One region of the Streptomyces sp. NPDC044063 genome, then DNA from elsewhere that is predicted to be linked to it. Evidence: riboswitches for the same ligand, from Rfam matches in the RefSeq annotation. Region 1 holds a riboswitch; each other region holds the start of a gene.
The links. A riboswitch is a leader RNA that binds a small molecule or an ion and turns the genes downstream of it on or off. The one in region 1 is predicted to bind cobalamin.

Region 2: another riboswitch for cobalamin. It lies ahead of AC07BS_RS15680 (ribonucleoside-diphosphate reductase subunit alpha); the one in region 1 lies ahead of AC07BS_RS27025 (acyl-CoA thioesterase).
Region 3: another riboswitch for cobalamin. It lies ahead of AC07BS_RS07465 (CbtB domain-containing protein); the one in region 1 lies ahead of AC07BS_RS27025 (acyl-CoA thioesterase).
Region 4: another riboswitch for cobalamin. It lies ahead of AC07BS_RS31265 (cobalamin biosynthesis protein); the one in region 1 lies ahead of AC07BS_RS27025 (acyl-CoA thioesterase).

What each region holds. Positions count from the first base shown of each region.
Region 1 is NZ_JBWKFM010000026.1:11,069-18,245, reverse strand. Features, by position in the region: gene AC07BS_RS27045 (ATP-binding protein) at 1-61, shown strand, start outside; gene AC07BS_RS27040 (peptidase inhibitor family I36 protein) at 92-466, opposite strand; gene AC07BS_RS27035 (peptidase inhibitor family I36 protein) at 555-992, opposite strand; gene AC07BS_RS27030 (peptidase inhibitor family I36 protein) at 1,010-1,453, opposite strand; cobalamin riboswitch at 1,802-2,032, shown strand; gene AC07BS_RS27025 (acyl-CoA thioesterase) at 2,083-2,526, shown strand; gene AC07BS_RS27020 (hypothetical protein) at 2,910-3,644, shown strand; gene AC07BS_RS27015 (acyl-CoA dehydrogenase family protein) at 4,088-5,158, opposite strand; gene AC07BS_RS27010 (acyl-CoA dehydrogenase family protein) at 5,155-6,318, opposite strand; gene AC07BS_RS27005 (enoyl-CoA hydratase/isomerase family protein) at 6,346-7,137, opposite strand.
Region 2 is NZ_JBWKFM010000011.1:36,774-43,950, reverse strand. Features, by position in the region: gene AC07BS_RS15705 (hypothetical protein) at 1-373, shown strand, start outside; gene AC07BS_RS15700 (SulP family inorganic anion transporter) at 543-2,024, opposite strand; gene AC07BS_RS15695 (carbonic anhydrase) at 2,060-2,668, opposite strand; gene AC07BS_RS15690 (DUF3311 domain-containing protein) at 3,110-3,379, shown strand; gene mctP (monocarboxylate uptake permease MctP) at 3,376-5,007, shown strand; adenosylcobalamin-variant (AdoCbl-variant) riboswitch at 5,179-5,280, shown strand; gene AC07BS_RS15680 (ribonucleoside-diphosphate reductase subunit alpha) at 5,455-7,177, shown strand, end outside.
Region 3 is NZ_JBWKFM010000004.1:140,165-147,341, reverse strand. Features, by position in the region: gene AC07BS_RS07495 (NADP-dependent oxidoreductase) at 1-447, opposite strand, end outside; gene AC07BS_RS07490 (SRPBCC family protein) at 548-1,078, opposite strand; gene AC07BS_RS07485 (2OG-Fe dioxygenase family protein) at 1,107-1,898, opposite strand; gene AC07BS_RS07480 (DUF2334 domain-containing protein) at 2,014-2,769, shown strand; gene AC07BS_RS07475 (glycosyltransferase) at 2,766-3,980, shown strand; gene AC07BS_RS07470 (CbtA family protein) at 3,922-4,683, opposite strand; gene AC07BS_RS07465 (CbtB domain-containing protein) at 4,703-4,927, opposite strand; cobalamin riboswitch at 4,963-5,097, opposite strand; gene AC07BS_RS07460 (histidine phosphatase family protein) at 5,217-5,795, shown strand; gene metE (5-methyltetrahydropteroyltriglutamate--homocysteine S-methyltransferase) at 5,905-7,177, opposite strand, start outside.
Region 4 is NZ_JBWKFM010000037.1:47,508-54,684, reverse strand. Features, by position in the region: gene AC07BS_RS31275 (putative cobaltochelatase) at 1-1,226, opposite strand, end outside; gene AC07BS_RS31270 (cobyric acid synthase) at 1,273-2,793, opposite strand; gene AC07BS_RS31265 (cobalamin biosynthesis protein) at 2,790-3,749, opposite strand; cobalamin riboswitch at 3,872-3,994, opposite strand; gene AC07BS_RS31260 (hypothetical protein) at 4,131-4,373, opposite strand; gene AC07BS_RS31255 (inorganic phosphate transporter) at 4,393-5,652, opposite strand; gene AC07BS_RS31250 (class II aldolase/adducin family protein) at 5,765-6,463, shown strand; gene AC07BS_RS31245 (alpha/beta hydrolase) at 6,584-7,177, shown strand, end outside.

The DNA.
Region 1 (7,177 bases):
CTTCACCAAGCTGGGGATCTCCTCCCGTCGTGAGATCGACGGGGCCCTGTCCGATCGGTGACCGCCTGCCGCGCGTCGGATTCACGTCACGTCAGCAGTACTTGAACGAGCTGATCTTGTCGTTGATCCAGGAGGGGACGGAGGGCCACTGCTCCCGGGGGCCGATCTTGAACTGCGCGCCGCCGTATCCGTTGTGCTCGTAGAAGCAGATGCTGCTTCCGGTGTTGTTCACCACCGAGGACGCGACGTCCTGCATCCCCGTCCACTGGGCTCCGAACCGCTCCAGCTTTCCCATGTCGCCGATGTTCTGGTCAGATGCGATCGACCCGAACTTGTGACCGCCGGTGTTGCCGACGAAGCCGTTCTCGGACCACAGGCAGACGTAATTGGCGGGGCACGCTCCGGCACCGTGCCCGATGCCGAGGATCGTGTTGGCGCTCGCGGAAGCCGCCGCGGTCAGGATCAACCCGGTAGCGGCGACAGAGCACAGTCCGAGCCTTGCTGTCTTCTTGGAGATTCTCATTACCATCCGGCCGAAGAAAGGGAGGGTGGGGTCAGCAGTACTTGAAGGAACTGATCTTGTCGTTGATCCAGGAGGGGACGGAGGGCCACTGCTCCCGGGGGCCGATCTTGAACTGCGCGCCGCCGTATCCGTTGTGCTCGTAGAAGCAGATGCTGCTTCCGGTGTTGTTCACCACCGAGGACGCGACGTCCTGCATGCCCTTGTCCCCGGTGGGGGTACGTGCCAGCTTTCCCATGTCGCCGACGTTCTGGTTCGACGCGAAGGAGCCGAACTTGTGGTCGTTGAAGAACCCGCCCTGAATGAAGTTGCCCTCCGACCACAGGCATACGTAGCCGTCGGGGCACGAACCGGCTCCGTGGCCGATGTTGAAGACACTGGTGGCGCTCGCGGAGGTCGCCGTGGCCAGCATCAGCCCGGCCGCGGCGGCGGTACCCAGCGCGAGTCTCGTCAGCTTGCTCTTCGAGAACATGGTCTCTCTCTCCCGTGTCAGCAGTGCTTGAAGGAGCTGATCTTGTCGTTGATCCAGGAGGGGACGGAGGGCCACTGCTCCCGGGGGCCGATCTTGAACTGCGCGCCGCCGTATCCGTTGTGCTCGTAGAAGCAGATGCTGCTCCCGGTGTTGTTCACCACCGAGGAGGCGGAATCCTGCATGCCCTTCCAGCGCCAGAGCTTGCTCTCGAATTTGAACTTCCCCATGTCCGCGACGTCGCTGTCCGACCCCACGGCCCCGTAGTCCGTCCCGCCCCCCGGATTGCCTCTGACGTAATTGTTGTCACTCCACAGACACACCCAGTTGGCGGGGCACTTGCCGGATCCCGTCTGAATGTCGGTGAGGATGGCGGCGCTCGCGCTCGTCGTCGTGGCGGCGATCGCCCCGGTCAGCGCGGCAGCGCCCACCGCAAATCTCAATGCTGTTCTCCGCATGTTCATCGTGATCTCCTCTGCTTCCTCCGCCGGCCCAGGCCGGCGGATCTGCTTCACATGCCAGGGGTGTTGCTCCGGCTTATCCGCTTGCGGAGCAACTCCACTGTGCCGTCGAGGACACACGGGTGACATCAGTCATTTGACTGCACTCGAATCCGAAGCTGCCGGCCTTGTCGACCCGGGGCACACCCGGCGAGAGGCGTACCCCTCGTGCCGTGCGGACCGGCGGGTCCCTTCGGCTGGTCATGGTCTGTCATGCTTGGCTCCCGGGCTGTTCTGCAGGGTTTCCTGCCCGGCCCGAAGGCGCCGGGCCGACGCCCCCTGTTGGGTGTGGTGGGGTTGGTGTGTGCCGGTTAGTCTGGTGTTGCAGCTGGTTCGCTCCGTCCGCCAGGCGGGTTGCGTCGTAAGAGGGAACCCGGTGGGATTCCGGGACTGCCCCGCAGCGGTGAGTGGGAACGACCGCCGTCATACGCACTGGGCCCGTGGGTCTGGGAAGCGACGGCCAGTAGGTGACTTGTCGTCCGGTCTTCCGGGGCGGCAGGTGTGCCCGCGAGTCCGAAGACCTGCCGCTGTCCGCAGGGCACCACCGGTGTCTGTGGTACCCCTCTTGCCGCGACTCGCGAAGGAGAGTTGACGTGGCCGAACAGACCGCTTCCGTGCCGTCCACCGCTTTGAAGGTCCCCTCTGATTCCCGGGTGACCCTGGCGCACATCATGAGTGAGCACGACACCAACCTCTACGGCACCATCCACGGCGGGGTGGTGATGAAGCTGATGGACGATGCTGCCGCGGCGGCGGCCGGGCGGCATGCGGAGGGGCCCGCGGTGACGGTCGCGGTGGACCGGATGAACTTCCTGGCTCCCGTCCGTGCCGGGGACCTGCTGACCGCGAACGCCGAACTGGTTCGTGCCGGCCGCACCTCCATGGCTGTGGAAGTGCGCGTGACCGCGGAACGGTGGAATGCTTCCGGGCCGCTCACCGAGGTCGCGACAGGACGGTTGACGTTCGTGGCGATCGACGCCGAGGGGCGCCCGCGACCTGTGCCGGCGTTGCGTACCGAGGTGCCGGACGCGGCCTGACGGCTCCGGGTTGACCCCGGTCCGGGGCTCGGTGACCGCGTAGGGCGAAGGGTGCTGCTGTTCTCGTCGACCGCGAGGGTCCGGCTGGGTGGCGGCACCGACGCCCCTGCTCAACCGTACCTGGGCAAAGGGTTCTTCAGCCGTGTCGGAGGCGCCGGTATCCACTTGCGGATCCTGCTCCTTCATGTCACTACCGACCTCGTGGTGCGCATCGCCACCACCGGAGGGTTCCCCGCCGACCGGGAGTGCAGCGAGGAGGCGGCTGCGTGGTGTTGGGATGCGTGCGCGGCAGGGTCACCCCGGCCAACCGGCCGCCCCCCGGTCCCGGTCCATGACGCCCGCCAGGGCCTCGCTCGCCACTTCATGCACCATGGTGCAGCTACATGATCATCTTGGGGTCGTGGCGGGTTATGGTGGTGCCCGCCTCCACGTACAGCTACCGCTCGACGAAAGGCAAATTTGTGAGCACACCTGGCGATTCGCAGCCGTCGTCGGCCGCGCGGCCTGTGGAGCTTAAGGGGCTGCTGGTTACGGCAGCGGATCTGATCGACGCGGGCCTCGATGATTTCACCGAGTTGGAGTCGCCCTCGTCCGACGAGGACCCGCCGCCGATGACCGGTCCGACCCCTGAACTCACGGCCCTGCTGAACAAGGCGTTCACCGACAAGGCCGCGAGGGAGGTCAGGACTTCTTTCATGAACGCCGACTCCTCGATCGTTGTCGACGAGGGAGTCTCGCAGCGGGCGGCAGGGGCTGCCGCGACGTGGATGGCCGACATGCGACAGATCTACGCCCAGTGCGCCGCGTGGACGATGAGTATCGGCGATCAGGAGATCACCATCGAGGTGGTGGACCCGGCCGGTGATCCGGGTGAGCCGCTCAAGGTGGAGCAGAAGTTCGGTGACGAGGCCTTGATGCGCACGATGCTCGCCGGCCCGGTCGGCCGGCAGGGCCGGATTACCACTCTTCTGGTACGCGATGGTGACCGGGCACTGGAACTGACGTTCCGTAGCCTGGCGGGCGAGCCCGGTGGCCCCGAGGCGGCACGTCTCGCCACCGCGATGTCGAACTTCCTTGCGCTGGCTCCAGCGAAGTTCCTGGGCCTGCCGGTCGGCTAGAGACCCACGACCGAAACGAAGCGAAAACGTGATGGTACGCCCCCGGCCGACGACACGACGCTCCGGCCGGGGGCGTCGAATGGTTGCCGCCCGGGGAGCTTCCTTGGGGGGGGGCGGGGCCGACGATGTCGTCTTCCTCACCGATGACTTGTGGACCTGCCCGGCCAGGGGCCGGCACCGCTCGTCCGGCCCGCATGCCGCCCACCACCGGTGTGGTGGGCTCATTGGATTACCCGGCACTGCGGCGAAGAGTAGACGGCCGAGCGTCTTTGCTCCGCGTCCACCGTCCTCCACGGGCCGTGCATGGGCCGTGCACGGGCCGTGTGTCGGGTGCGCGGCCTGCTCGACCAGCTTCGTTGCACGTACGGACGGGGCGTACCGGGTGCCGGCCGGGTGGCAGCACAGCCGGCACCTCCCGCCGTACGTTCCCCCGTCGTGCCGGGTCAGCCACCGACCACCTGCGGCCACAGGCGGTCTCCGCCGCCTTCCACCACCCAGCGTCCGATCCTCCGGTACCAGGTGTGTTCGTCGCCGTCCTCGTCGCGCCAGGACCACATGCGCGTCGTGGCCAGGTGAAGCGGGCTGAGTTCGGTGAATCCGACCGCTCCGTGCAGCTGGTGGGCGATACGGGTGATCTCGGCGACCGAGGCCGAGGCCTGCGCGGCGGCGGTCCAGGCGGCGAACTCCGCGGTGCGCGGCTCCGTCAGGGCGGTGGCCGCCGCGTTGACGGCCGCCGTGATCAGGGCTGTTTCCTCGATCAGTTTGGCCTCCTCCTGCTTGACCGCCTGGAAGTGGTTCAGCGGGCGCCCGAACTGCACACGGGAAGCCGTATGGGAGGCCGTCAGGTCGACACAGCGGCGTGCCGCGCCGGCGATGAGGGCGGCCCGTGCCAGGCCGGAGCGCCACTCCGCCTCACCGACCAGTGCGGGCGGTACGCGCCGGACTCTGTCGGCGGGAATGTGCGCGTCGATCAGTACGAGTTCGTCTCTGGGCTCCCCCGCGAGGTTCACACCCTCGCTCCTTGTGCAATCCGCGGCCTCGAGGAGCAGGAGCACGGGTGCGCCGGACGGCCCCTCGGTCAGTACGACCACGGCGTCGGCGGCACGGCCCCAGGGCACCCGGCTCAGCGTGCCGCTGACGCGCAGGGCATCGTCGGTGCCGTGCGTGCCCGGGGGGCCGACCCTGCTGGTGGTGTCCACGTGGGCGAACCGCATGTCGAGCGGTCCGGACGCGACCGTCAGCGGTCCGTCCGGCACGGCCAGGCCCGCCCCGGTCAGCAGCGGGTGTGCGACGAGCAGTGTTTCGGCGAGTGGAGCGGGGGTGGTGCGGTAGCCGGCTTCGCGCACCAGGGCCACCAGGCCGGCCGGGTCCGCGTCGGGCCGCGGCAGGGCGTCGGCCTCGCGCAGCGCGTCCCACACCGCCCGGGCGGCCTCGGCGGGCCGCTCGTACGCGTCCGTCCCGTGCGGTCCGGCCAGGACGGCGACGGCACGCCGCAGGAGGGATTCGGTGCTCATGAGGGCAGCTCCAGACCTCGGGTGATGATTCCGCGCAGGATTTCGTTGGTGCCGCCGCGCAGCGTGTACCCCGGTGAGTGGAGGATCGCCGCGGCGAGCAGTTCGGGGAAAGTGCCGCGAGTGGCGTCGAAGCGGGCGGGGACCGGCAGGATCTCACGGACCTCGTTGACGAGTTCGCCCTCGAAACGGGTCCCGAGGTCCTTGACCAGCGCGGCCTGTACGTCGGCCGGGCGGCCGGCCTCCAGGGTGGCGGCCACGCCCAGCGACAGCTGCCTGATCGATGCCAGGCGTGCGGTGAGACGGCCCACGCGGGCGTGCTGCTGCGGGGTGCACGCGGTCCGGTGCAACTGTCCCACGAGTGCGATCAGGAGCGGCAGCGTGGACAGGAAACGCTCCGGCCCGCTGCGCTCCAGGGCCAGTTCGCCGGTTACCTGCCGCCAGCCGTCACCGGGACGGCCGAGCAGGGCGTCGGAGTCGAGCTCGACGCCCGTGAAATGGAGGTAGTTGAAGGTGTGTTCGCCGCTGAGCAGGCGGATCGGCTCGACTCGCACGCGCGGGTCGCGCAGGTCGACGATGAACTGGCTCAACCCGGCGTGGCGGTCCTGCAGGTCGTCGGTGCGGGCGAGCACGATCGCGTGGTCGTTGACGTGCGCCCCGCCCGTCCACATCTTGGTGCCGGTCAGCCGCCAGCCGTCGTCCGTCCGTTCCGCCCGGGTACGCACCGAGGCCAGGTCCGAACCGCTGTTCTCCTCGCTCATCCCGATCGAGAAGAAGCATTCACCGGCGGCGATCCCGGGTAGGAAGCGGCGTCGCTGCTCCTCGGTTCCGTGACGCAGGATGGAGGGCCCGGCCTGCCGGTCGGCGACCCAGTGGGCCGAGACCGGGGCGCCGGCCGCCAGCAGCTCCTCGATGACGACATAGCGCTCGAGGTTGCCGCGCCCACCGCCGCCGTACTCGCGAGGCAGGGCCATGCCGACCCAGCCGCGCTCGGCGAGGCGGCGGGTGAACCCGGGGTCCCAGCCGGTCAGCCAGGAGTCGGGCCGGCCCATGACGGTGCCGGCGGTGCGCTCGGCCGCCAGGAAGTCACGCACCTCCTCTCGTAACCGCTGGGCCCCGGGGGGAAGGCGCACCGCCATGGTGTCGAGGGTGGGGAAGGTCATCCGAGTGCTCCTTTCGGTGGTCGTGGTTCAGGCACCCGCGAAGCGCGGGGCGCGGTGCTCGCGGCGGGCCCGGACGCCCTCACGGAAGTCGTCCGTGGTGGCCGTCACCGGTTGGGCGAGCGACTCCCACGTCAGCGCCTGTTCGACGGTGAGCGGGCCGTGGGCCAGGCCGCTCCTGGTCAGCCGGACCGCCAGCGGTGCGGCGGTGGCCATCTCGTCGGCCGCCTCGAGCGCGGTCCGGAGCACCTGGCCGACGGGCAGGGCCTCGTGCACCATGCCCATGGCGGCGGCTTGCGCACCACTGACCAGCCTGCCGGTCAGGAGCAGTTCCCGGGCGCGCGGCAGACCGACCGCCTCGGCGAGCAGGGCGGTGGCGGCCATGCCGGGGTGCAGGCCCAGCCGGACGAACGGTGCGCCGAGCTTCGCGTCCTCGGCTGCGTAGCGCAGGTCGCAGGCCAGGGCCAGGGCCAGTCCGGCGCCCACCGCGTGGCCGCTCACGGCCGCCACGGAAGGGACGGGCAGATCGCGGATGGCCAGCCAGGTCCGGTAGAAGTCCGACATCCGGCTCCGGGCGCCGGACAGGTCCCGGTCGCGCCCGTCGGAGAGCTCTCCGAGGTCGGCTCCCGAGCTGAACGCGGGTCCGGTGCCGGTGACCACGACCGCGCGGAGGCCGGGGTCCTCGCGCAGCGTCCGCATGGTCCGACGCCACTGTTCGGTCAGCCGGCCAGTCATGGGATTGCGTTTGCCGGGGTTGTCGAAGGTGAGCACGGCAACGCCGTTCGGCCGGTGCTCGACGCGCAGCGGCTGCTGTTCGCTCATGGGGTTCTCGCTTTCCGGAAGGTGCGACGATTCCAGGGCG
Region 2 (7,177 bases), on a different contig from region 1:
GCTGCCGGGCATGCCCGCCTGCCCCAGTCCGCAGGGCTGGACCTCGCAGCACGTGCTGTGGCTGGAGGACGTGTCCCACCTGGCCGAGGAGCTGCTGGCGGTCTGGCGGGACTGGCTGCCCGGCGGCCATATGGCCGCGGTGATCGGCGCGTACGCCGTCCTGGCCCGTTCGGTGGTGCCGCTGGCCCGCCAGCTGGGCCGGGCCTGGGAGGAGGAGTGGTCGGGCCCCTGCTCTCCGGAGGAGGCCACCCGGTGGGAGGACTGGAACCTGCCCCCGGAGCAGCGCCGGCAGCTCGACGCGCTGACCGACCGCCTGGTGATGACGGGGGCCGTCGCGGTGATGGCCCTCCACCGGAGCGGGAGCGCCGGCTGAGGGCACCAACGTAGCGCCGGGCGGCGGCGCCCGGCGCTACGTCGACGGCGTGCCCTCAGCGGGTTGGTGAAGTCCGGTGCGGTTCGGCAGCGCCCCACAGGGGCGCGGGAAACCGCGCGACCGGCCACGACGCGTCCGCGGCCGGCTCACCGGACTTCCGGCGGAGCGCTCAGGCGACGGTGGTCAGCCCGGCGTGCCGCAGCCGCACCGGCTCGGTGCCGGCGTCGTGGTGGCGGGCGGCCCAGGTCTCCAGGGCGGTGCGGCTGGCGTGGTCGACATGACGCAGCTGCGACATGTCGAGCTCGATGGGCCGGTCCTGCGGGAGGGCCTCCAGGGTCTCCAGCACCCGCGGCAGCCGCAGGAACGTGGCGTTGCCGGTGAGCGTGACCGTCACCCGGCCGTCGGCCGCCTCCCGGACCTCGGTGTGGATCTTCGAGGTCTCCCAGGCGGACTTCACCACCGCCAGCAGCAGACCGAGCACCACGCCCTCGAACATGCTGGTCGTCACGATGGCGAGGGCGGTGATCGCGAGGATCACGGCCTCGCCCCGGTGGTCGCGCCACAGCGGAACGATGTCCTTCACCGGCACCAGCTTGCAGCCGGCGTGCACCAGCACGCCCGCCAGCGCGGCCAGCGGGATGACACCGATCGCCGCGGGCAGCAGGACGGCGAACAGGAGCAGCCACGCGCCGTGCAGCACCCGGGAGAGCGAGGTCCGGGCGCCCGCCTGGACGTTGGCGGCGCTGCGGACGATGACGGCCGTCATCGGCAGGGCGCCGAGCACGCCGCACACCGTGTTGCCCAGGCCCTGGGCGAGGAGCTCCTTGTCGTAGTGGGTGCGGGGGCCGTCGTGCATCCGGTCCACGGCGGCGGCGCTGAACAGGGACTCGGCGGAGGCGATGAGCGTGAAGGCGAGGACGGTGCCGAGCACGGCGACGCTGCCGAGCGAGGTGAGGTCGTTCAGCCCGGGCGGCTGGACGGCCTCCAGCAGGCCCTTGACCTCCACATTGGCGATGTCCAGGCCGCCGGCCGCGGTGACGGCCGTGGCCAGCGCGACGGCGACGAGCGGCGCGGGCACCAGCTGGGCCCGGCCCGGCAGCTTCTTCCACAGAACGAGCACGGCGATGGTGCCGGCGCCGACCGCGAAGGAGGTCAGGACGCCGCTGTCGGTGGCGATGTCCATGACGAGCCCCGGGACGCCCGCTATCTTCTCGACGCCCGACCGGGGCTGCTTGACCCCGGCCATGGTGTAGAGCTGGCCGAAGAGGAGGACGAGCCCGATGCCGGCGAGCATGCCCTGGACGACGGCCACCGAGATCGCCCGGAACCACCGGCCGAAGCGCAGGGCCCCCAGGGCGAGTTGGAGGAGGCCGGTGACCAGGACGATGGCGCCGAGCATGCCCAGGCCGAACTCCCGTACGGCTTCGAAGACCAGCACCGTCAGGCCGGCGGCGGGGCCGCTGACCTGGAAGGTGCTGCCGGGCATGGCACCGACGACGAGACCGCCGACTATGCCGGTGATCAGGCCGAGTTCGGCGGGCACCCCGGACGCCACGGCCACGCCGACGCACAACGGCAGGGCCACGAGGAAGACGACGAGCGAGGCGAGGGCGTCCTGGCGCAGGACACCGGGTTTGGTGATGGAGAACATGGGTGAGGGTCCCTCGGGTCGCGGTACCGGGCGGTTCACAGGGGTCCGAACGGACCGTGGCCGTGCTCGGGCCGGTGCACGGTGACCGTGCCGGTGTGCACCTCGTAGTACCAGGCGTGGAGGGAGAGGAGCCCCTCCGCGAGGCGTTCACGGACGCAGGGGTAGTCGCGGAGGGCCCTCAACTGGGCGACGGCGTGGGCCTGGACGGCGTCGGCCATGTCGGGCGAGTCCGCGCCGGCGGTGCGGGTGTGGGCGTCGGCCGGCACGGCGTGGTCGAGCCAGCCCTGGACGGCGGGTGCGGAGGAGAGGTCGTCCCCCCGGGCGACGGCGCTCACGGCGCCGCAGTGGGAGTGCCCGCAGACGACGATGTCGCGGACACCCAGGACGCGGACCGCGTACTCGATGGTCGCGGTCTCACCCGCGGGGTGGTCGCTGCGGTACACGGGGACGATATTGCCCGCGGTACGGAGCTCGAAGAGTTCGCCCGGGCGCGCTCCGGTGATGAGCGAGGGCACGACGCGCGAGTCGGAGCAGGTGATGAACAGGGTCTCCGGCGACTGACCGGCTTCGAAAGCCCGGAAGCTCTCGGCGTTCTCGGCCACGTGCGTTGCGAACGATCGGGCGTTGTCGATGAGCGACTTCATGTTGGCCTGCCTCCTGCGCCCCATGGGTTCCCCGTTCGGGGCGCGGTGTGTTCAAGTCAGCATTACGGGTGTCGGCGTGCCGGAGCATGGGCACGCCGGCCGCCGTGCGACCAAGGGTGCCCGGCGGACGAGACAGTCACTTTACCTGCACGTTACCCTTCGATGACAGGTAAATATTTCATCAAATAGGGCTCGCGGTTGGGTACTTGGGGCGCACACTGCGGCATTCACCACCGTGACGCGGCACACACGCGCCTCAGCCGCCAAACGGACTCTTTACTTCCCTTTGATATGACCCCATTCCGCTTCCTCTCGCGGCAACCTGACGGACCGTCGGCATTGCCGTTCCGATATGCGGATAGGGGGTGACGTCCGGAGGGCGCCTCCCCTAGATTCCAGCGCATTACGCATGCGTACGCACAGGGGAACGGAGATCACCGCATGTCGGAACCACCCGAGCGGCCCGCAGAGGGCTCCCGCAGGCCGGTCGTGACCGTGCCGCTGATCATCGCCGGGGTGTGCCTGGCGTTACCCTTCGCGGCCATGCTGTGGGTCGGCTCCTATTCCCGGGTCACACCCACCGTCGCCGGCATTCCGTTCTTCTACTGGTACCAGATGCTGTGGGTGCCCGTCTCGACCCTGCTGACGGTGATCGCCTACGTCATCGTCCGCCGGCACGAGCGTGCGCGCCGGGGAGGTGAGGGGCGATGAAGGACGGCGTGAACGGCGTGGCACTCGCCGTGTTCGTGTTCTTCTTCCTGGCCGTGACGGTCATGGGCTTCATGGCGTCGAAGTGGCGCCGGGCGGAGAACGCGGACAGTCTCGACGAATGGGGACTGGGCGGGCGCTCGTTCGGCACCTGGGTCACCTGGTTCCTGCTCGGCGGCGACCTGTACACCGCGTACACCTTCGTGGCCGTCCCGGCGGCCATCTACGCGGGCGGCGCCGCGGGCTTCTTCGCGGTGCCCTACACGATCCTCTGCTACCCGCTCGTCTTCACCTTCCTGCCCCGCCTGTGGTCGGTGGCGCACAAGCACGGGTACATCACCTCGTCGGACTTCGTCCGGGGGCGGTTCGGTTCCAAGACCCTGTCCCTGGTGCTCGCCCTGACCGGCATCCTCGCCACCATGCCGTACATAGCCCTCCAGCTGGTCGGCATCCAGGCCGTCCTGGACGTGCTGGGGGTCGGCGGCGGCGAGAACACCAACTGGTTCGTGAAGGACCTGCCCCTGCTGATCGCCTTCGGCGTGCTCGCGGCCTACACCTACTCCTCCGGGCTGCGGGCGCCGGCGCTGATCGCGTTCGTCAAGGACGCGCTGATCTACATAGTGATCATCGTCGCGGTCATCTACATCCCGATCCGGCTGGGCGGCTTCGGCGAGATCTTCCACAAGGCCGGCCAGGCGTTCGCGGTCGAGAATCCGGCGACCGGCAAACCGCGCGGCTCGCTCGTCACCGGACCGCAGGCGCAGTGGGCGTACGCGACCCTCGCGCTGGGCTCCGCGATGGCCCTCTTCCTCTACCCGCACTCGGTCACGGCGGTGCTCTCCGGCAAGAGCCGCAACGTGATCCGCCGCAACACCACGATCCTCCCCCTGTACTCCCTGATGCTGGGACTGCTGGCGATGCTCGGCTTCATGGCGCTCGCCGCCGGGGTGAAGGTCAAGAACGGGCAACTGGCCATCCCTCAGCTCTTCGAGGACATGTTCCCTGACTGGTTCACGGGCGTCGCCTTCGCCGCGATCGGCATCGGGGCGCTCGTCCCGGCGGCGATCATGTCGATCGCGGCCGCGAATCTGTTCACCCGCAACATCTACAAGGACTTCATCAAACCGGACGCCTCGCCCGAACACGAGGCGAAGGTGTCGAAGCTCGCCTCCCTGCTCGTCAAGGTCGGAGCGCTCGCTTTCGTCCTCACCATGGACAAAACGGTCGCCATCAACTTCCAGCTGCTCGGCGGCATCTGGATCCTGCAGACCGTGCCCGCCCTCGTCGGCGGACTCTTCACCCGCTGGTTCCACCGCTGGGCGCTGCTGGCCGGCTGGGCGGCCGGAATGATCTACGGCACCTGGCGGGCGTACGAGACGCCGAGCGCCACCCAGTCCCACTTCGGGAACACCAACCTCATCCCCCTCATCGGGGAGAAGGGCTACATCGGCCTCACCGCGTTCGTCCTCAATGTGATCGTCGTCATCGTGGCGACGGTCGTCCTCCGGGCCCTGAAGGCACCCGAGGGCCTGGACGAGACCAGCCCCTCCGACTACACCGCCGACGCCGGCGACCCGGGCGTCCGTACGGACCTCCCCCCGGCCACCGTGGGAGCCCCCGGAGGCCACTGACCCGACCCGGTCCCACAGGGCCGTCACACCCCCGTCCAGGGGGCGTGGCGGCCCTTTCCCATGGGCCCGCCAGGCCACCCCGATAGCACATTCCGCAACCACTCCATGACGGGACGACACAACATGTGGGGGCGCGTACGAGGGGCGGCACTAGATGTATGCTCGTCTCCGCTGTCGTCGCAGGGGAATCCGGTGGAAATCCGGAACTGTCCCGCAACGGTGTATGTGTGCGCATATACCCAGCGCACCTGAAGTCCGAGGACCTGCCGACAGCAAGCCCTCCACCGAGCCTGCCCTGGGCTCGGCTATGGGCATTGAATTCGTCCGGGCCTCGCGGGTTGGGCCGACGGACGCCTACGTGGCATGCCCTGGTGCAAGCGGCATGCCCGTACGCGACCGTCGCGCGCTCCCGCCCGGCCCACCCAGCCGAGCGAGGGAGAGCCACACGTGACCATCGCGCCCGCCGATCCGGTCTCAGAGAACGCGGAAGCGACCGCCGGTCCGGGGACCGCGCTGCTGCGCACCCTGACCGACCTCACCGCCGACCTTCCCGCCACCGACCCTGGCAAGGTCGCCGCCGCCGCGCTGCGCGGCCGCAGCGCCGCCTCGGACGAGGCGGAGCTGCGCTCCCTCGCCACCGAGGCCGCCGCCGGTCTGATCGCCGAGGAGCCGGAGTACTCCCGGCTCGCCGCCCGGCTGCTCACCCGCGCCATCGCCGACGAGGCGGCCGGCGAGGGTGCCACCTCCTTCTCCGCCTCGGTCGCCGTCGGCCACCGCGAGGGCCTGATCGCGGACGAGACCGCCGCGTTCGTCGAGGAGCACGCCGAGCGCCTGGACGCACTGGTCGAGAAGGCGCTGATCGACGGCGCCGACGACCGCTTCGGCTACTTCGGTCTGCGCACCCTGCACAGCCGCTACCTGCTGCGCCACCCGATCACCCGCAACGTGATCGAGACCCCGCAGCACTTCCTGCTGCGCGTGGCCTGCGGCCTGGCCGAGGACCACTCCACCCGGGCCCTGGACGACGTCGCCGAGCTCTACGGGCTCACCAGCACGCTCTCCTACCTGCCCTCCTCCCCCACGCTCTTCAACTCCGGCACCCGCCACCCGCAGATGTCGTCCTGCTACCTGCTGGACTCGCCGCTGGACGAGCTGGACTCGATCTACGACCGCTACCACCAGGTGGCGCGCCTGTCGAAGCACGCGGGCGGCATCGGCCTGTCCTACTCGCGCATCCGCTCCCGCGGCTCGCTGATCCGGGGCACCAACGGCCACTCCAACGGCATCGTGCCGTTCCTGCGCACCCTCGACGCCTCCGTCGCCGCGGTCAACCAGGGCGGCCGCCGCAAGGGCGCGGCCTGCGTCTACCTGGAGACCTGGCACGCCGACATCGAGGAGTTCCTGGAGCTCCGCGACAACACCGGTGAGGAGGCCCGCCGCACCCACAACCTCAACATCGCGCACTGGATCCCGGACGAGTTCATGCGCCGTGTGGAGACCGACGCCGACTGGTCGCTGTTCTCCCCCGCCGACACGCCGGACCTGGTGGACCTCTACGGCGACGAGTTCGACGCCGCCTACCGCGCCTACGAGGCCGCGGGCAAGGCCGTCAAGACCATCCCGGCCCGGGTGCTCTACGCCCGCATGATGCGCACCCTCGCGCAGACCGGCAACGGCTGGATGACCTTCAAGGACGCCGCCAACCGCACCGCCAACCAGACGGCGGAGAAGGGCGCGGTCGTCCACTCCTCGAACCTCTGCACCGAGATCCTCGAGGTCACGAACGACGGCGAGACCGCGGTCTGCAACCTGGGCTCCGTCAACCTGGCGCAGCACCTGGGCGCCGACGGCGAGATGGACTGGGCGAAGCTGGACCGCACGGTCCGCACGGCCGTCACCTTCCTCGACCGCGTCGTGGACATCAACTTCTACCCGACCGAGCAGGCCGGCAGCTCCAACAGCCGCTGGCGCCCGGTGGGCCTGGGCCTGATGGGCCTGCAGGACGTCTTCTTCCGCCTGCGCCTGCCCTTCGACTCGGCCGAGGCGAAGGCCCTTTCCACCAAGATCTCCGAGCGGATCATGCTCGCGGCGTACGAGGCCTCCGCCGACCTCGCCGAGCGCCACGGCCCGCACCCGGCCTGGGAGGCGACCCGCACCGCCCGCGGTGTGC
Region 3 (7,177 bases), on a different contig from region 1:
CACGAGCAGGGTCTCGCCCTCCGCCGGGGCCAGCAGGTTCAGCGCCCGCCAGGCCGTCTCGGCGGCCACGGGCAGCGCGGCCGCCTCCTCCCACGGCAGGGAGAGCGGCTTGACCGTCAGCTCGTCGGCCGAGGCCAGGGCCTGTTCGGCGTAGGCGCCGGTGACCGTGCGACCGAGGACCGCGTCCCCGGCCGCCACCCCCACCACGTCCTCCCCCACGGCCTCCACCACGCCCGCGGCCTCCAGCCCGGGCACGTGCGGGAAGGCGACGGGGAACACCCCGGCCATCGCACCGCTGCGGATCTTGTGGTCGATGGGGTTGACGCCGGCGCACCGCACGCCGATCCGCACCTGCCCGGGCCCGGGCAGCGGCAGGTCGATGTCGGTGAGCCGGAGCACATCGGCGGAGCCGTAGGAGCTGAAGGCGACGGCCTTGGTCTTGGTCATGGAATCACCTTCACCGAAAATCGGGCTTTTCCCTACCAGACTGGCCGTTCCGGCCGGATACCGCGCCCGAACTCCGTACGGGCGGCGCGCCGGGCGTACGTCAGGAGCGGCCCTCGGCGAGCGCCTTGATCCCCTCCAGGGTGGACCGTATGCCCGCCCGGAGCCCGTCGAGCCGTCCGGCGAGGATGGCCTCCTCCTTGTCCGGCATGCGGTCGAACGCGAGGTGGAGGCCGGAGCGGCCCGGACCGAGCAGGGCGGAGTGCCGCAGCAGGGTGCCGTCCCCCTCGGGCTGGAGTTCGAACGTCCAGGTGGCCATGGGGCGCGCCGGGTCGGCGGGGCCGCCCCCGTACCGCCCGTCGGCGTCCGTCACCGCCCAGGAGAAGACCCGCTCCCGCTCCAGCGCGACGACGTGGGAGACGGTCCGCCACTCCCCCAGCACCGGGTTCTCGTTGTAACCGACGAAGGTCGCGCCGAGCACGGCCTCCGTCGCGCCGTCGAGCCACTCCGCGCGCCGCAGCTCGGGGCTGAAGCGGGCCGGCAGCCCGATGTCGGTGACCAGCTTCCAGAGCTCGGCCGGTGCCGTCTCTACGTGGATCTTCTCGTGAACCTCGGGACCGTCCGCGAAACGCATGTGTCCTCCTCCGTACGGGATGTCGTGATCAAGTCTGCACGGCGTCCCGTCCGTTGGAGCGGCCGCCCCCGTCCTGGGCGGTACCGCCCGGGAAGAAGTCGACCAGCAGCATGTCCCGCACGGCCCGGCGGGCGCCCGGCGCGGGCCGCACCGGCGAGACCCCGTGGAGGACACGGCGGTCGTCGAGGAGGATCGTCTCCAGCGGCACGGCGAGCGAGGCCCGGTGCACGGGCCGCCGCTCCGGGTCGTACAGGCACGACTCGGCGCCCGCCACCCCCTCGCGCCGGATGAGTACCTGTGCCACATAGCTGTGCCCGTCCCGGTGGACGCCCTCGGGCGTCGGATGGCCGTCGGCGCCGGCGGTGGCGGTCACCCGGATCTGGTGGACGCCGCACGCGTCGATGTCCGCGCGCGGCCCGGGCAGATGCTCCCGGAGCGCGCCGACCAGGGCGCGCAGCACGGGCCCGCGGGCCACGGCCTCGTCGAGCGGCGCGAACTCCCGTCGTACGCCGCCGTGGAGCGGGTTGACGTCGCGGTCCTGGACGAACGGCGCGTGCGGCAGCGGCTCCAGGGCGTCGCCGGCGAGCCGGAACCGGCCGTAGCGGCGGAAGCGGTAGGGCGTGGCACGGTCCAGATGGGCGTCGGCGGGCAGGTCGTCCCAGGACGCGGTGAACGCCGTCACCGCGTCGCGGGGTATGAACGCCAGCGCGGCGGCGAGCAGCCCGGGACCGTGGTGGGAGAAGGGCGGCGGGGCCGGGGACGCGGTGGTTCCGACTGCGGTTCCGACTGGGCCTGCGGCCGCGACGAGCCTGCGGGACATGGTGGTTCCCCCGTATTCCATGTGCTGGTGGCTCCACCGTACCCGGCGGTTCCCGGCTCCGGTCCGTTCATGCCGCGTACACCGGACGTCCGTCGGCGGGCGGGACGCTGGGCCGGTGAGCGCTGTCCTCGTGGTGTCGGTGCACGACGTGGCCCCCTGGAGTTCCGGGGCGTGCCGGCGCTGGCTCGCCGACCTCGACGCGCGCGGGGTGCCCGCGACGCTGCTGCTGGTCCCGGGCGCCTGGCGCGGTCCGGCACTGGCCGGGGACACCGCCCTGGTGCGGTGGGCGCACGCGGCCCGGGAGCGGGGGCACGAGCTCGCGCTGCACGGCTGGGAGCACCGGGCGGTGCCCGGCGGGTCGCCGGGACGGCGGCTGGCGGACGCGGTGCTGGCCCGGGGCTGCGCCGAGTTCGGCGCGCTGGACGAACGGGCGGCGCGCGCCCGGCTGGAGCGCGGCCTCGCGGCGCTGGCGTCGGTGGGCATCGTGCCGTGCGGCTTCACCCCGCCCGGGTGGCTCGCCTCGCCGGGCACGCTGGCGGCGCTGCGCGGCCTCGGGCTGGACTACACGACGAGCCACCTGGAGGTGCGCGACCTGCGGACCGGGGCACGGCACCGGATGCCCGCGCTGTCGCACCGGCCGGGCGGCCTCGGTGAACGGGCGGGCGCCGCGCTGATGCGCGGGGCCGCGCGGCACTGGTCCGCGCGCGGCCGGCCGTTCCGCGTCGCGCTGCACCCGGCGGACCTGGCGCGCCCCGGGCTGCGCGAGGCCGCGCTGGCCGCCGTCGACGCGGCGCTCGCCGCCGGGGCCCGCCCCCGCACCTACGCCCGTCTGGTCCGGGCCCGGCGGGAGGCCGCCGGGGGCACGGGGTGAGGATCGTCCAGCTCGCCAACTTCTACGGCCCGGTCTCGGGCGGTCTGCGCACCACGCTGGACGCGCTGGGCCGGGGCTACGCGGCGGCGGGCCACGACCGGGTGCTGATCGTCCCCGGCCGCCGGTACGGATGGACGCGGGACGGCGGCGAGGGGCTGCGGGTGACGGTGCCGGGGGTGCGGGTGGGCGGCGGCTACCGGCTGGTGCTCGCGCCCGACGCCCTGCGCGCGCTGCGGCGGCTGCTGGCACGGCTGGCGCCCGACGCGCTGGAGGTCTCGGACAAGCTGACGCTGGTGCGGACGGCGGCCTGGGCACGGGCCCGGGGCGTACGGACCGTGCTGCTCTCCCACGAGCGGCTCGACGCGATCCTGGCGCCCCGGGTGCCGGGCGGGCTGCCGCTGGAGCGGGCGGCCGACGCCTGGAACCGGCGGCTGGCCCCGGCGTTCGACGCCGTGGTCGCCGCGTCCGCCTTCGCCTGCGCGGAGTTCGCCCGGCTCGACGCGCCATTGGCGCTGCACCAAGTGCCGCTCGGGGTGGACCTGGAGGTCTTCACCGGGGTCCGCGCCCCGGACGGGCCGCGGGACGGCGGCGTACGCCTGGTGTACGCGGGGCGGTTGTCGGCGGAGAAGGCGCCGCGGCTGCCGCTGGAGACGCTGCGGATGCTGCGCGCGCGGGGTACGGCCGCCCGGCTGGACGTGCTGGGCGACGGACCGGAGCGCGGGCGGCTGGCGCGGCGGGCGGCGGCGGCCGGGCTGCCGGTGCGCTTCCACGGTCATGTGGCCGGCCGGCGGGCCGTGGCGGCGCTCGTCGGGCGGGCGGACGTGGCGCTGGTGCCGTGCCCGGTGGAGTCGTTCGGGCTGGCGGCGCTGGAGGCGCTGGCCTGCGGGACGCCGGTGGTGGCGGTGGACCGGGGCGCGGCACGGGAGTTGGTGGTGCCGGGCGCCGGGGCCGTGGCACCCGCCGGGTGCCCGGAGGGGATGGCGGACGCGGTCCTCCGGCTGCTGCGCCGGCCGGAGTCCGTACGACGGGCGGCGGCGCGGGCCCGGGCGGAGGAGTTCCCGTGGGCGCGGACGGTGGAACGGATGCTGGCCGTGCACGCGAACGCCGGGCGGGCCGTGACCGGCCCGCCCGGCGTCCAGGACGGAGACTCCGTCAGTTCGCGGCCGCCGCGGCCTCCGGACGCGGCTCCCGGGCCGCGGACCTCGGCGTGAGCAGCCGCTCCGCGAACTCGCCGAAGATCAGGCCGAAGCCGGTCCACAGGACGAGTTCGACGGCGAGGGAGGACAGCCGGAACTGCCAGAGCAGCGTGGCCGGGAAGCCCTCGGGGACGTTCTCGCCGGACGGCAGGAACGCGTAGGCCAGCCCGACCGCCACCACCAGGGCCGCGCCGGCCGCGACGGTGGCGTACCAGTTGCCCAGGCGCGGCGCGAGGCGCCGGCCGAGGATGACCGCGGCCCCGGTGAGCAGCACACTGAGCGCGATCATCAGGAAGAACAGCGCGGTGCGCTGGTCGAGGGTGTCGGGGTCGCCGACGGCCGGCGGGTTGGCCGGGTACTTCAGGAACGGCACCAGGAAGACCGCCACGAAGGCGCCCAGGGCGACGAGCGCGGCGGTGGCGCGGGGGCCGAAGCGGCCCACGCGGCCCAGGGCGACGCAGAACACCAGCGCGGCGATGCCGCCCAGTGCCACGCCGTAGACCAGGATGCCGGTGGCGAGGCCGGCGGTGGACTGCAGCGCGCGGCTGACCAGTTCCACGCCGTCGCCGTGGTCGTGGCTGTGCGCCTCCTCGAACGCGATGGCCGCGTCGACGTGGCGTTCGCCCAGGAGATAGGCGGTGAGGAGGGCGAGCGCGCCGGTGGCCAGGCCGGCGAGCATGCCCCGGACGAGCAGGGCTCTGACGGATACGCGGTTCATCGGATCGTGCCCCGTCGGATCAGTGGCAGGGGAAGCCGAGCAGATGACGGCCGTCGTGCACCCACTCGTGGACGTCCTCGCCGGCGATCAGGGACGTGGCGCCCTGCTCGGCGCCGACGAAGTACAGCAGGACGAGCATGAGGATGCCCACGAAGGCGGCCCAGGGGGCGATCTCCTTCAGGGATATGGGGGCGATCTCAGGCAGGGCGGGGCTGCTGGAGACGGGGGCGGCGGACTGGGCCATGACAGAACCTCCTGGGGAACACGCGTCCCGATCGTTGGTGCTCGACGACGGTGGCGGGTCTGACTCGCCTGCCGTCGCCCGGGATCGCCCGGGGTCCGCCAGGTCCACAGTGGCGCGACCGTGCCGGATTCGCACCGGCTTCCGAACACACCATCGTCATGTACACGCGACCGTACCGCCTGCAAGGTCATGGCGCCATGGGCGTATGGATGCACGCCCCCCGCGCACGCCCCCGGCAACGCCCGTGGTCTGCTGAGCGCGTGGGCCCGAGCGCCCGGAGGAGAGGACCATGACCGCACGTGTGATGTTGATCTCGCCCGCCATCGGCCCAGGACTGCGGGCCGCGCGCTTCGGCGACGACGCCCCGCTCGACGCCGCGGGACTGAGCCGGGCCCGGGCCGCGGCGTCCGGGCTGCCGCGCGCGGACCTCGCCGTCACCGCGCCCGACGCGCGCTGCCGGGACACGGCCGGGGCACTGGGGCTGGCCGGCGCCACGCCGGTGGACGCGCTGCGCGACCTGGACCCGGGCCGCTGGCGCGGCCGTTCGCTGGAGGAGGTGGCGGCGGCCGAGCCGGAGGCGGTGGCCGCGTGGCTCGCGGACCCCGGCGCCGCGCCGCACGGCGGGGAGCCGGTGACCGCCCTCGTCGAGCGGACCGGCGCGTGGCTGGCGGACCGGGCGGCGGAGGACGTCCGGGTGCTGGCCGTGGTGGAACCGGCCGTCGTGCGCGCCGCGTTGACGCACGCGCTGGGGCTCCCGCCCCAGGTCTTCTGGCGCCTGGACGTCGCCCCGCTGACCCTCACCGAGCTCAGCGGCCGGGCCGGCCGCTGGAACCTGCGCTGCGGCCGCCCCCTGGACGCCACCGGCTGACCCGCGCGCGGCGGGCCCTGCGAAGGGAAGGCCGCCGCGCCCGGCCCGGTCCCCGCCCCTCAGCGGGAGCCCGGCGGGCGCGGCGGCGGCTCGCTGCCGGCCGCCGGGGCTACCGCCCGGCGGCCGACTCGGCGCGCACCCGGCGGGCGCCCTCGACCAGGCTCTCCAGAGAGGCGCGCACCTCGGCCCAGCCACGGGTCTTCAGCCCGCAGTCGGGGTTGACCCACAGCCGCTCCGGCGGGATCGCCGACAGACCCTTGCGCAGCAGCGCGGCCACCTCGCCGGCGTCCGGGACGCGCGGGGAGTGGATGTCGTAGACGCCGGGCCCGACCTCGTGCCCGTAGCCGGTGGCGGCGAGTTCGTCCGCGACCCGCATGTGCGAGCGGGCGGCCTCCAGGCTGATGACGTCGGCGTCCAGCTCCTCGATGGCGGCGATGATCTCGCCGAACTCGGCGTAGCACATATGGGTATGGATCTGGGTGTCCGCGCGGACGCCGGACGTGGCCAGCCGGAACGCCTCGGTGGCCCACCCCAGGTAGGCGTCCCGGTCGGCGGCGCGCAGCGGCAGCGTCTCGCGCAGCGCGGGCTCGTCGACCTGGATGACGGCGGTCCCGGCGGCCTCCAGGTCGGCGACCTCGTCGCGCAGGGCGAGGGCGACCTGCCGGGCGGTGTCGGCGAGCGGCTGGTCGTCGCGGACGAAGGACCAGGCGAGCATGGTGACGGGGCCGGTGAGCATGCCCTTGACCGGCCGGTCGGTGAGCTCCTGGGCGTAGGAGGTCCAGGCGACGGTCATGGGCTCGGGCCGGGAGATGTCGCCGGCGAGGACCGGGGGCCGGACGTACCGGGTGCCGTAGGACTGCACCCAGCCGTGCCGGGTGGCCAGATAGCCGGTGAGCCGTTCGGCGAAGTACTGGACCATGTCGTTGCGTTCGGGCTCGCCGTGCACGAGGACGTCGAGCCCGGTCTTCTCCTGGAAGGCCACGACCTCGCGGATCTCGGCCGCGATCCGCTCGTCGTACGCGGCGGCGTCGATCCGGCCGGCGCGCAGGTCGGCGCGGGCGGTGCGCAGCTCGGTCGTCTGCGGGAAGGAACCGATGGTGGTGGTGGGCAGCAGCGGCAGGTTCAGCCGGGCGCGCTGGGCCGCGGAGCGTTCGGCGTAGGGCTGGGGCCGGCGGGTGTCGCCCGGGGTGACGGCGGCCGCGCGGGAGCGGACGGCCGGGTCGCGGGTGAGCGCGGAGGCGGCGCGGGAGGCGCGGGCCGAGCGGTTGGCGGCGAGCCGCGGAGCGATGGTGTCGCTGCCCTCGGTCAGGCCGCGGGCGAGGGTGACCACCTCGTCGGTCTTCTGCCGGGCGAAGGCGAGCCAGCGGGCGACCTGCGGGTCG
Region 4 (7,177 bases), on a different contig from region 1:
GCCTCCTGCGGGGCGGGGGAGGAGGGCTCGGGGTCCTGCCGCTGGGACGGTACGTCCGGAGCGCCGGCATCGCCGTCGGGCCCGTCGCCCGCGTCCCGAGGGGGCTGCCCACCGCCGTCGGGACCGCCGTCCGGTCCACTGCCGGGACCGTCGGGGCCGTCCCCGTCCGGCTGCGGACCGTCCGGCTCCGGCTCGGGGTCCTCGTCCTCGGGGTCCTCGAAACCGTTCAGGATGTCGTCGAGCTTGTCCTCGTCGAGGCCGGGGGCGTCGAAGGGGTTCCGCCGGCGCCGGTGCGGCAGCGACAGCAGGGCCGCCTGCCGGACGTCAGCCGTCGTCACGTCCGTACGCCCCGCCCACGCGGCCAGCGCGGCGGCGGTGCGCGCGGTGACGATGTCCGCGCGCATGCCGTCCACCTCGAACCCGGCGCACACCGCCGCGATCCGGCGCAGCGCGCCGTCCCCGAGCCGTACGGCCGGCAGCAGCGCCCGCGCGGCGGCGATGCGCTCGCGCAGCGCGTCCTCCTCCGGCGCCCACGTGCCGGCGAAGCCCGCCGGGTCCTCGTCGAAGGCCAGGCGCCGGCGCACGACCTCGACGCGTTCCTCGGGCTCGCGCGAGGCCGCGACCTCGACGGTCAGGCCGAAGCGGTCGAGGAGCTGCGGGCGCAGCTCGCCCTCCTCGGGGTTCATGGTGCCGACGAGGAGGAAGCGGGAGGCGTGCCGGACGGAGACGCCCTCGCGCTCGACGGAGGAGACGCCGGTCGCCGCCGCGTCGAGCAGCGAGTCGACCAGGTGGTCGCCCAGCAGATTGACCTCGTCGACGTAGAGCACGCCCCGGTGCGCGGCGGCCAGCAGGCCGGGCTCGAACGCCTTCACGCCCTCGCCCAGCGCCCGCTCGATGTCGAGCGCGCCGACGAGCCGGTCCTCGGAGGCGCCGACGGGCAGCTCGACCATGCGCGCGGGGCGCGCCGCCCGGTCGCCGCCCGCGTGCGGCCCGTCCGGGCACCGCGGGTCCGGCGCCGCCGGGTCGCAGGAGAACCGGCAGTCCGCGACGGTCACGACCTCGGGCAGCAGGGCGGCGAGGCTCCTGACCGCGGTGGTCTTGGCCGTGCCTTTCTCACCCCGCACGAGCACTCCGCCGATGGCCGGCGAGATCGCGTTGAGCAACAGGCCCAGCCGCATGTCGTCCATACCGACGATCGCGGTGAAGGGGTAGGTGGACGAGGACATCAGCGGTTACCTCCCTGGGGGGAACGACGACGGCCGGTAGGGGTACTCACGGCGCCCCCGGCGGTATGAAGGGGGCGCCGGCCGGCACCCCGTCCTCGATCAGCCGCAGCAGCGCGTCCGTGTCCGCGTGTTCCTCGATCAGGTCGCCCAGCCGGTCCAGCTGTTCCTCCCGCAGGGCCGCGAACGACGTGTCCGGGGCCGGCTCGAAGGCCCGTCCCGCCGCCTTCGCCACCCGCCGCAGGAACGCCCGCCGGAAGCCGTCGCTCTCCAGCGAGCCGTGCCAGTGGGTGCCCCAGACCGCGCCCACCCGGCAGCCGTCCAGGAACGGTTCGTCGCCGCCCAGGACGTCCGCCACGCCGTGGTGGATCTCGTACCCCTCGACCCGCTCGCCCAGCGCCTCGCCGACCGGCCGGGCGAGGGTCTTCCCCGCCGCGAAGCGGACGCGCACCGGCAGCAGGCCGAGGCCCTCGACCACGCCGGCCCGGGACTCCACCTCGTCCTCGATGCGCTCGCCGAGCACCTGGAAGCCGCCGCAGACGCCCAGCACCGGCCGGCCCTCGGCCGCGCGCCGGGCGAGGGCGGCGGCCAGGCCGCGCTCGCGCAGCCAGTCGAGGGCCCGTACCGTGCCGCGGGTGCCCGGTACGACGGCCAGGTCGGCGTCGGCGAGCTCCTCGGGCCGGTCGACGAACCGCACCACGACGCCGGGTTCGGCGGCCAGCGCGTCCACGTCCGTGAAGTTGGACATCAGGGGCACCGCGCACACCGCCACGCGCAGGATGTCGGCGCCGTGCGGCGGGGCCACCACCGACTCGCGGACGGCACCGCGCAGCGAGACGCGCAGGCCGTCCTCCTCGTCGATGCCCAGGCCGTGGGCGAACGGCAGCACGCCGTACGTCCGGCGGCCCGTCAGCCCGCGCAGCATCTCCATGCCGGGCTCCAGGAGCGTGACGTCACCCCGGAACTTGTTGACGAGGTAACCCGCTATCAGTTCCTGGTCCTCGGGCGAGAGCAGGGCCGTGGTGCCGAAGAAGGAGGCGAAGACGCCGCCCCGGTCGATGTCGCCGACGACGACCACGGGCAGCCGGGCCGCCCGGGCGAGGCCCATGTTGACGATGTCGCTGCGCCGCAGGTTGATCTCCGCCGGGCTGCCCGCGCCCTCGCAGACGACCGCGTCGTGCGTACGCCGCAGCTCCTCCAGGCACTCGGTCACCGTGTCGAACAGCTGCTCCTGGCGGCCCGCGTGGTAGCCGCGCGCGCTGAGCTCACCCACCGGCCTGCCCATCAGGACGACCTGGCTGCTGCGGTCCCCGCCGGGCTTGAGGAGCACCGGGTTCATCAGCGCGCTGGGCTCGACGCGCGCGGCCGCGGCCTGCATGGCCTGGGCCCGCCCGATCTCCGCGCCCTCGCGCGTCACATACGAGTTGAGCGACATGTTCTGCGCCTTGAAGGGCGCGACCTTGACGCCCTTGCGGACCAGCCAGCGGCAGATGCCGGCGGTCACCACGCTCTTGCCCGCGTCGGAGGTGGTGCCGGCCACCAGCAGGCCCCCGCCCCTCCCGGTCGTCACCGACACCGCCTCCTCCTTGTCGCGGCCGCCACGGCCGCCCTCGTCACCAATGCCGTCGTCAGGGCGAGCGCCGAGACCCGGCGCGAGAGCGCGACGGCGCGCTCGATGTCCGCCACCTCGACCGGCCGGTTCTCCGCGCCCAGGACGGGGCGGTGCTCGACGCGACCGGCGTAGGCGAGGGTGCCGCCCAGCCGTACCCCGAGGGCCCCGGCGAAGGCGGCCTCGACCGGCCCGGCGTTGGGGCTGGGGTGGCGGGAGGCGTCTCGGCGGGCGACGCGCAGGGCGCCGCGCGGGTCGGGGCCGGCGAGGACGGCGAGGGCCGCGGTGAGCCGGGCGCCGGGCCAGCCGGCGACGTCGTCCAGGCGGGCGGAGGCCCAGCCGAACCGGCGGTAGCGGGGGGACTTGTGGCCCACCATCGCGTCCAGGGTGTTCACCGCCCGGAAGCCGGCCAGTCCGGGGACGCCGCCGAGCGCGCCCCACACCAGCGCGCCCACGACGGCGTCGGAGGTGTTCTCGGCGACGGATTCCACGACGGCGCGCGCGATCTGCCGCTCGTCCAGGGACTGCGGGTCGCGGCCGCACAGGTGGGGCAGCCGCGCGCGGGCGGCGGCGAGGTCGCCGGCGGCGAGCGCCCCGCCGACGGCGCGGGCCTCGCGCCCCAGCGAGGTGCCGCCGAGCACGGCCCAGGTGGTGGCGGCGGTCAGGGCGACGCGGGCGGCGCGGGAGGGGCGTACGGCGCGGGTCAGCAGGGCGGCTCCGGCAATGGTGCCGCCCGCGCACACCAGGGTGTGGAGGGCGCCGGCGCCGCGGTGGTCGCGCCACAGGCGCTGTTCGACGGCGTGCGCGGCGCGTCCGAAGGCGGCCACGGGGTGGCCGCGGCGGGGGTCGCCGAGCAGGAGGTCGCCGGTGAAGCCGAGCGCGGCACCGCACGCGAAGCCGAGGTGGTCGGCGCGCATCGGCTCAGACCGCCGTCGCGCCTCGGAGGTGGGTGCGTCGTGGGGCGGGGGGTGTGCGGCCGGGCATGGCGATGTGTCCTCACTCAGGGTCCGCGCCCTGGCTCGACGTGACCGGCGACCAGAGTCTCCTGGCTCCCGGATCGGCGTCGCTCCGGCCTTCCAGCCCGCGGGCGGGCCGTGGCCCTCGGTGGAGGACGCTCCCCGGTGACAGTGGCGGGACCGCGCCGGATTCGCACCGGCTTCCTCTGCTGTCGCCGTTTGGCTCCGGAAGTCCACCACGGCCCGGGAAGGGCAGTCAACTCACAGCTGACCTGCGGCCTTCCCGGGCCGTGGGGGAGGTATGCGTGGATGTCGACGGCGCCCGGGGGCGCCGCCGGGCGCTCAGGAGACGATGAGGAAGATGCCGTATCCGACGGCCGCCGCGCACGCCGCGAAGCAGGCGTACGCGCCGGTGCGCGCGAGTGCGTTGGGAGCGACGGGCGCGGCGACGGTGCCGTCCGGCTGCTCCTGGGGCTTGCGGGGCGCGGTGCCGACGATGCCGAGGGTGAAGAGGCCGACGAGTCCGACGGTCACGACGAGGCTGACGCCGAAGACCTGGCCGAGGGCTTCCCAGTTGATCTGCATGACGGGGTTCCTTGGTTCCTTAGCTCGTCGCCGGGGCGGGGGCGGCGGGGGCGGCGGAGGAGGCGGTCGCCGGGGCGGCGGCCAGGGGGCCGGCCGGCGGCGGGGCGACGGCCTGGAGCGCGGCGGTGATGACACCGGCGGGCTCGAGCGGCTCGGCGTCCACGCCCTGCGGCTGGTTGAGGTCGTTGACGTTGTCGTGCGTCACCGGCTTGCGGCGCGAGGCCAGCCAGATCGCGCCGGACACGCCGAGGCCGAGGACGGCGACCGCGGTCACGCCCCAGTCGCCCTGGTCGGCGAGGAGGGCGGCGCCACCGGCGACCAGACCCGCGGCGGGCAGGGTCAGGCCCCAGGCCATGACCATGCGGCCGGCGGTCGACCAGCGCACCACGCCGCCCTTGCGGCCGAGGCCGGCGCCCATGATCGAGCCGGAGCAGACCTGGGTGGTGGAGAGCGCGAAGCCGATGTGCGAGGAGGCGAGGATGACGGTCGCGGCGCCGGTCTGGGCGGCGAAGCCCTGGGCGGGCTTGATGTCGGTCAGGCCCTTGCCGAGCGTCTGGATGATGCGCCAGCCGCCGAGGTACGTACCGAGCGCGATGGCCAGGCCCGCGGAGACGATGACCCACATGGGCGGGTCGGAGTGCGGGGCGATGACGCCGCCGGCGACCAGCGCGAGGGTGATCACACCCATGGTCTTCTGGGCGTCGTTGGTGCCGTGGGCGAGGGAGACCAGGGCGGCCGAGGCGATCTGCCCGGCGCGGTAGCCCTTGGCGGTCTCCTGCTCGTCGCGGCCCCGGGCGAGGCGGTAGGTGAGCCGGGTCGCGCACCAGGCGGCGATGCCGGCGACCAGCGGCGCGGCGACGGCCGGGATGAGGACCTTCATCACGACCTTGTCGGTGTTGACCGCGTCGAAGCCGACGGCGACGACCGTCGCGCCGATCAGACCGCCGAAGAGGGCGTGCGAGGAGCTGGAGGGGAGGCCCGCGAGCCAGGTCAGCAGGTTCCAGACGATCGCGCCGACGAGCCCGGCGAAGATCACTTCCGGCCTGATGCCCGCGGTCTCGTCGATGATCCCGCCGGAGATCGTCTTGGCGACCTCCACGGACAGGAACGCGCCGACGAGGTTGAGCACGGCCGACATGGCCACGGCCACCTTGGGCTTGAGGGCCCCGGTGGAGATGGTGGTGGCCATGGCGTTGGCCGTGTCGTGGAAGCCGTTCGTAAAGTCGAACACCAAGGCCGTGACGATCACGATCCCGATGAGAAGCGTGATGTTTTCCATTCACCCAGGCAATCAGCTCGATGGTCAGTACGCGGCGACCGTAGGGATCCAGGGTGAACGGAAGGTGAACGGGATCGGATCGATCCCCGACGCGAACCGGAGGCGAGCACCGATGAGTCCGCACGAAGAGATCCACGGGAGCGCACGCGCGAGCGCCGGAACCGGCGACGACCCAAGGCGCGTCTGGGCGGAGGTGGTGGCCACCGCCCGCCGCACCACCACCGACGGACTTGTCGTGGGCACCTCCGGGAACGTCTCGGCCCGGGCCGGGGACGTGGTGCTCGTCACTCCCAGCGGCGTCCCCTACGACCGGCTCGGCCCCGGCGACATCACCGGCGTCGACCTCTCCGGCCGTCAGGTGATCGGCGAGCTGACCCCCACCAGCGAGCTGCCCATGCACCTCGCCGTCTACCGCGCCACCGACGCCGCCGCGATCGTGCACACCCACGCGGTGCACGCCACCGCCGTCTCCACCCTCGTCACCGAGCTCCCCCTGATCCACTACATGGCCGCGGCGCTCGGCGGGCCGGTCCGGGTGGCCCCCTACGCCCTCTACGGCAGCGACGAGCTGGCCGGCCACGTCCTGGACGCCCTGGAGGGCCGCACCGGCTGCCTGCTGGGCAACCACGGCACCCTCACCCACGGCGCCACCCTGGAGCAGGCCTACGACCGCACCGCCCAGCTGGAGTGGATGTGCGGGGTCTGGCTCGCCGCCTCCGGCGTCCCCGGCCTCGCGCCCGCCCTGCTCACCCCCGCCGACCTCGACGCGACGGCCGCCAAGCTGCGCGGCTACGGGCAGCGGCCCGCCTGACCCGGCGCGCGGACCCCGGCCCGCCTGACCCGGCGCGTTCGACCCCGGCCCGCCGGCGCGAGGACCCGGCCCGGGCGCGCCCACTGGCCCGAGCCGGGGCCCGAGCCCACACTGGGAGTGATGGGCCTGCGCCAGGCGGCGGCGGTGACCGCCACCACTCTGATCGGTGCCGGAGCGGCCGCGGTGGCGGCCGGCCGGTACGCCGGCGACGCCGCCCTGAGGACCGGGCCCGGTCACCCGACGCCGGGCGAGCCGCGGATCGCCGTCCACGACACCGGGCCCGGCACCGTCACCCTCACCCGCACCCCCGCCACCCTGCGCCGCGGCACCTACGGGCTGGCCGGGCGCGGGCTGCACGCCGTCGTCGGGGACGTGGTGGCCGACGTCTCCCACCCCCACCAGTGCGTCGTGCGGAGCCTGGAGCACATCGCCCACGGCGGCCCGGCCCGGGGCGACCACGTCTGGCTGACGCCCGGCCTCCACACCGGTGACCCGCTCGACGCGCTGGGCATCGCCCACACCGACGTCCTGGTGCCCGGCGAGCTCGGCCACCTGCCCGCCTGGTTCGTGCCCGCCGCCCGCGACACCTGGGTCGTCGCCCTCCACGGCCTGGGCACCACCCGCGAGCACACCCTGAACGTCCTGCCCTTCCTGCACCGGCAGCGGCTCCCCGTCCTCGCCCTCTCCTACCGGGGCGACCCCGGGGCACCCCGC